DNA from 3 places in the Sporosarcina sp. So3-204 genome. Region 2 is predicted to be linked to each of the others. Evidence: riboswitches for the same ligand, from Rfam matches in the RefSeq annotation. Region 2 holds a riboswitch; each other region holds the start of a gene.
The links. Region 2 has a riboswitch for thiamine pyrophosphate ahead of AC3RV6_RS13085 (3-oxoacyl-ACP reductase). Riboswitches for the same ligand answer to the same signal wherever they lie in the genome.
Positions count from the first base shown of each region.

Region 1: it holds a riboswitch for thiamine pyrophosphate, as region 2 does, so the genes downstream of both, tenA (thiaminase II) here and AC3RV6_RS13085 (3-oxoacyl-ACP reductase) in region 2, are expected to answer to the same signal.
Region 3: it holds a riboswitch for thiamine pyrophosphate, as region 2 does, so the genes downstream of both, thiT (energy-coupled thiamine transporter ThiT) here and AC3RV6_RS13085 (3-oxoacyl-ACP reductase) in region 2, are expected to answer to the same signal.

Region 1 covers NZ_CM176485.1:1,747,043-1,749,246, forward strand. Annotated here, with positions in the region: gene AC3RV6_RS08495 (LLM class flavin-dependent oxidoreductase) at 1-604, shown strand, start outside; TPP riboswitch at 778-881, shown strand; gene tenA (thiaminase II) at 1,110-1,799, shown strand; gene AC3RV6_RS08505 (ABC transporter ATP-binding protein) at 1,858-2,204, shown strand, end outside.
Region 2 covers NZ_CM176485.1:2,666,453-2,668,656, forward strand. Annotated here, with positions in the region: gene AC3RV6_RS13080 (sensor domain-containing diguanylate cyclase) at 1-738, opposite strand, end outside; TPP riboswitch at 975-1,073, shown strand; gene AC3RV6_RS13085 (3-oxoacyl-ACP reductase) at 1,137-1,901, shown strand; gene AC3RV6_RS13090 (formate/nitrite transporter family protein) at 2,046-2,204, opposite strand, start outside.
Region 3 covers NZ_CM176485.1:3,084,757-3,086,960, forward strand. Annotated here, with positions in the region: gene AC3RV6_RS15295 (tryptophan-rich sensory protein) at 1-669, shown strand, start outside; gene thiT (energy-coupled thiamine transporter ThiT) at 685-1,242, opposite strand; TPP riboswitch at 1,350-1,451, opposite strand; gene AC3RV6_RS15305 (magnetosome magnetite crystal formation protein family) at 1,532-1,873, shown strand; gene map (type I methionyl aminopeptidase) at 1,991-2,204, shown strand, end outside.

The DNA of each region.
Region 1 (2,204 bases), 920 kb from region 2:
GGACCAATTTCCAGAACAGCTTGCAGAACTGCGTACATATTTTGCGGATGATCCGACATTGCGTGTGAGAGCGGTGCCTGGTGGCGGTGCAGACATTCCAATTTGGCTTCTTGGTTCAAGTGATTTCAGTGCGCGATTGTCTGCGGAACTCGGTTTACCGTTTTCGTTTGCAAGTCATTTTGCACCTCAATTTGCGCTACAAGCTTTGCAAATTTATCATCAGAATTTTAAACCTTCCAAAGATTTAAAAGAGCCGTATGTCATGATGGGAATTAGTTTAGTAACTGCGGATACAGATGAAGATGCACTTTATTTAGCGACTTCTATGCAACAGCATTTTTTAAACTTGCGAAAAGGAGTTCCGACACAAATCAAACCGCCATTAGAAGATAAAAATGCAACGTGGTCTTCATTTGAACAAGCTGCGGTATCTCAAATGCTAGAATCTCCGTCAACGATTGTAGGCAGTCCAGAAACAGCAAAACTGAAGCTAGAAGCATTTCTTCAAGCGACAAAAGCCGATGAGTTTATTGTGAGCTCTGGCACATTTAGCCATGCGGCAAGACTTCGTTCGTATGAAATACTTGGGGCAATGATGGATTAATGTTAAGTGCATGTGTATAGCTAGTAGATTGTCTTGAATGAGAAAGAATTAACTGACCATATTTATTGCTGTTTGTTTAAGAGTTCCTTCTAAACTGACAAAATGGTTGTATTTTTCTTGTTTTGTGATAATCTAAAGTAGTAATCAGTTCTTCATATGTTTACCAATTGAATATTTTTTGCTAGGGGGGCCTGAGTAGGCTGAGACACATCGATGATGTAAACCCTTTGAACCTGATCTAGTTAGTACTAGCGTAGGGAAGCAGCTGACACCCTACAATCAGGTTTTTTTATAGTGTAGACAACGGCCGCTTTCCGATCATGGAAGGCGGTTTTTATATTGCCTAAAATAACGATAAAAACTGGGGGACTTGGATGATTTAGATACAGAGTATTGTTTCTAGATTAATAGGCGGACGTAAAGAGGAATTCGTTGGGGTGGTAACTCAATGATGAAAGAACGCGAAAAAAGAATGACTATTAAAACTACACAGGAGGAATTAAACATGACAATTACAAAAACGAAAAAATTTACTGATAGGCTATTTGAAAATGCACAACCGATTTGGGAGAAAAGTCATATGCACCCATTCGTTCAGGAGATTGGAAAAGGAACGCTTTCAGAAGATAAGTTTATCTATTATATGAAACAGGATTATGTGTATTTGGTCGACTACTCAAAGTTATTTGCTGTAGGTGTGCAAAAATCCTTAGATTTAGAAATGATGCAGAGCTTTTCAAAAACATTGAACGATACCATTCATTTTGAAATGGACTTACATCGTGCGTTTGCTGCAGAGTTTGGTATTTCGAACGAAGAACTTGAAGCAACTGAACCAACGCCTACGAATCTAGCCTATACACGTTATATGTTAAACGTTGCACAAAATGGTTCTTTAGTTGAACTCGTCTCTTGTTTACTACCATGTGCTTGGGATTACTGGGAAATAGGAAAGCTTCTAAGAGCGCAATACGGTGATCAAATGGAGACGAATAAGTATGCAAAATGGGTTGATACGTACGATTCAGAGGAGTTTGCGGCGGGAGCAAAATGGTTAATTGAGCTGATGGATCAGTTGACAGAAGGAAAACCAGAACGTGAACTTGCTCAAATTGAGAAACACTTCCAAATGGCATCAAAATATGAATATCTGTTTTGGAAAATGAACTATACAAAAGAAGAATGGCCAATCTGAAAAACAATCGACATCCTTTTATCTAGTCGTAATTAATCTTGGAAATGGAGGCGGAAAAATGACCCTTGTTCTAAAAGATGTCTCCTATTCATTTATGAATGAAAATAAAGAACGAAATCAAGTGTTAACCAGCTTTAATTTAACCATTTGTCAAGGGGAGTTCGTCTCGATGATTGGTAAAAGTGGCTCGGGAAAAAGTACGATTTTAAGGTTGATCACGGGCCTTCTTCATCCAGAAGAAGGCACTATTTCCGTGAATGGCAAGTTCATTGAAATGGGGGATGTGGGCTATATGCCACAACGTGATCTTCTTCTTCCATGGCGCACAATTATTGACAATATTATGATTGCGGGCGAAGTGCAAAAAGGATTGACGATTACGAAAGAAAAAGCTAGAAGCTGGTT
Region 2 (2,204 bases):
ATTCTCAGAATTAACGACTCTTTTGGAACCACTAATTCCATTTGCTAAATCATCAATAACAGGGTTTTCTTTCACTATATCATTTATGCGCTCCTTTTTCGGATGATATAATATACGCCCATTTATATCGACCACATACACATAGGATCCATCTTGATAGAAATGTTCTCCCAACAAGATATTTAAAATATTATCTTCTAATAAATAGATCGTACCACCTACGAAACCAAAGTAATTCCCTTCATTATCATAAATTGGTTGTGATATAAATACAATTAAACGATTTGTAATTGAAATATAGGGTTTTGAAATTAAAGGCTTCCTTTCAGCTAATGCCTGTAGTCCACCAACTGAACTTAATTGCTTACCAACTATACCAAGGGACTCAGGAGATGCCGCAATAACTTCTCCTTCATTTGAAGTAATGACAACGGAATTAAATGAATTTGTTTGATTTAATAAACGCTCAGCCTCATTTTCCAATAGGATATCGCTATCCTCTTTTTCTAAATATCTTGCAATCTCTTTTGAACTGAAACCCAATGTTTGCAGTGTAGTTCCCAAGTAATCATCTGTTGTTTTTGCTAATTTCTGAGAATAAACACGGTTTTTCTCTAAAGTATTTTCAATTAAATTTTCTTGGTTCACACGATATCCGGCGGTAATGCTACTAAAAAGTGTTAATATTACCGAAAGCAATGCGACCATCAATATTAGATGTTTAAGTGACAACTTCATTATTATGAATATCTCCTTCGACCATTTATTAGAAAGTAAAATAAATATATTTATAAAGACGAGTTAATTACGATTATTCACACAATTATTTAGTAATCTTTTTATTAATAGCCTTTACATATCTATTATACAATTGAATTTACTTAATTTGTATTGAATATCATAGATTAGGTAAATATATTATTCATTCATGACTTTCAAAAGATTATGATATACTTATAATGAAACAAAATATGTTAGATCACTAGGGGAGCCATATGGCTGAGAAGAGGAAACTCTGACCCTTTGAACCTGATCCGGGTGATACCGGCGGAGGAAAGTGGCAGATACGTAATTTGTATATGCTGATCACTTTCTAGTGGTCTTTTTTTGTGTCTAAAAAAAGGGAGCTGGAATAATTGGAAATTAATGATCAAGTTGTATTAGTAACAGGTGGAAGTAGAGGACTTGGCGCCGCAGTAGCGAAGGCATTCGGGAAACAAGGTGCAAAGGTTATTGTAAACTATTTTAATAGTGAGGATAAAGCCAATGGAGTTGTAGATGAAATTGGCGGAAATCAGGCTTTGGCAATTCGAGCAGATGTCAGGAATACAGATGAAGTTAAGGCGATGTTCGAGGAAGCTAAAAACCATTTTGGACAATCTATTACGACAATCATAAATAATGCGCTAATAAATTTTTCATTTAATGGCGATGCACGTAAACAATTAGATAAAATTGGCTGGGAAGATTTCAATAGTCAATTTGAAGGCAGTGTTAAAGCTACATTAAACACATTGCAAGCTGGACGTGAGGATATGGCAAACGCTAACTTCGGCCGAATTATCAATATCGGAACAAACCTATTTCAAAACCCTGTAGTACCCTACCATGACTATAATACGAGTAAAGCCGCACTACTTGGGATGACACGTAATATGGCAAAGGAACTTGGGGCTAACGGGATTACGACGAATATGGTTTCAGGTGGACTGCTATTAAAAACAGACGCCAGTGCTGCAACTCCTGATTTCGTGTTTGATATAATTAAAGAAAGTACGCCACTTGGTCGAATCACGACACCAGAAGATGTAGCAGATGCTATTTTATTCTTTGCTTCTCCTTGGAGCCGTTCAGTAACCGGTCAAAACTTAGTCGTTGACGGCGGATTGGTAATGAATTAAATTTAAATAATAATAGCTCCATTTATTAGGAAATGGATAACGTAATGGATCTTGCGCTACAAATAAGGACTGTAATTTATTTGAGTAGAAAGCAAGACCCATTACCGTTAACCAAATTATAAACTTATACTCCCCCTACAGACGTCAAGTTTGTTTTCCGGAATTAGCGAACCAGTAAACTGCACCAACGAAGATAGCTCCACCAATGATATTGCCGATTGTAACTGGTACTAAATTTGCCGCCATTCCTACCAAGGATACTGTTTCAGGATGTGGAACCATTAACGAGATTGATAACAAAGT
Region 3 (2,204 bases), 420 kb from region 2:
CTAAATGGAAAAACGACAGTTGAAATAGCCAATAGACTTCCAGTACTTTTCACACCATCAAACTACACTTTTATCATTTGGGGAATTATTCATACATTCCTTGCTATCTGGTTATATGGTTTTTGGACCAATCTAGGGAAGATCAACTTGCCTATTATGAAAAAAAGATCGATTTACTTTAATTTTAGTTCCTTATTCAGCGTCTTTTGGATTTTGCTTTGGCATTATGGTTTTTTTAATTGGTCGATTGTTGTAATGGCTGCACTTCTGGCAACTTTAACGGCATTGTACTTTACGTATCCAAAAACTGAAAACCGCTTTTTGCAAAGAGTTCCTATTTCACTTTACTTAGGCTGGATTATTATTTTATTTATTGAAAATATGAATTATGTTCTAACACTTTGGGAATGGAGCGGTTGGGGCGTAAGTATTTCCCTTTGGACTGTTATTTTCTTAACCGTTGCAGCTGCAATAGCACTACATTTCTTATATCACCATAAAGATATACCATTAAACTGCGTATTCATGTGGACTTTCATTGGAATTGCAGTAAAGAATGGTTTTGATTCATTGTTTGTAACGTCTGTAGCCCTATTCTTAACAGCAGTTATTGGGATAAGTTTTTTTCTAATCAAACAAGACAAGTTTGAAAAATCGCCTTCCCAATAAGGGTTGGCGATTTTTCTATGTACGTTTCAAGAGGCGTGGGGCTGTTGTAAACAAGAAAACAGCAACCATTGCTGATAATATTGTTGCTGGAATCATATAAGAACCATTGTAAATAAGTGAATACTTCCAAACTGGCGTTCCCTCGGGTGCGTAACTTCCGAAAAAAACGATACCACTTATAAAGTGAATGATGTAACGAAGGATCCCACCTAATACTGTTCCAACGATAATGGCAGTTGTTACCCCTCTTTTGCTGCCTTTTAACCGACTTCTAACTAGCCAGCTTCCCGTCAACGCAGCGACGCCTACGAGCGGATAAGCAACAAAATAATCTAGGAACGCTTGGAGTGGTGTAAAAACAGTTCCACCAGTAATCGCTTGTAATAAACCACTAACAAATCCTGTTAATACCCCACCTGCAAGTCCCCAACGAAAAGCCATGACGATTATAGGTAGCATCGAAAGTGTAATCGCACCACCTTGTGGAAACGAAAAGCCAATCTTATCAAGTATCAACGAGATAGCCCCTAAAATTGCAACTTCTAGTAAAAAAAGTAAACGTTTTCTATCCAATAAATTTCTCTCCCTATCTTTTACGCAGGGGTTTGGGAATAAAAAAAGACATCCCAGATTGAATGGGACGTCTAAAATAAGTCAGGGAAATACCCTCGTTATTTCATACCGGTTTCCATCCACATCCCTACGCAAGAATTATCTTACAGGTTTAAAGGGTCAGGACATAATGTCCTATCTCAGCTAATAAAGCTCCCCTTGTGGGTTAATTACTTCTTCCTATATTGTATAAGACCACCAACTATTAAGCAAGCTGACTCTATACTACTTGTATAGGAGCGAAGACACTATGACAAACAATAAATTATTATCCGCGCTATGCTATTTTAGTTTTTTCTTCTTCCCCTTACTACTGCCTTTTATCATTTATTTAGTTACTGATGATAAAGAAGTTAAAATACATGCAAAACGTTCATTTATTTCACATCTACTTCCTGCTATTGTATTAATTTTAGGTTTTATTATTTTTTCAATTTCATTATTTTCAGTCGAACGTAGAATGACTTCCATAATGACTGGTGAATTTGACCTTTTAAGTATAGCTCCATTTATATTCACAATTTTATATGGCCTTTTATTTTTGGTCATCCTAATTTGGAATGTATTTCAAGGAGTTAAAATACTGAAGTAATGAAAATTATCAACACAAACTCCCTACTTTTTTAAGTTAAAGTAGGCATTTTTGTGTTGTCTCATGTGATATAGTATAAGATGAAATAAAATGAGCGGAAGAAAGGATTTGAGCATCATGATCGCAAAAACTGATCAAGACTTTGAAGGTCTAAAAAAGATTGGAAAAATAGTCGCTGAAATCCGGGATACCATGAAAGAATCGACTAAACCCGGAATGACAACGAAAGAAATCGATGAAATTGGAGGACGTCTATTCGAAGACAAAGGTGCGCTCTCAGCCCCTATCGCTGAATATGACTTCCCTGGCTATACATGCATCAGCGTCGACA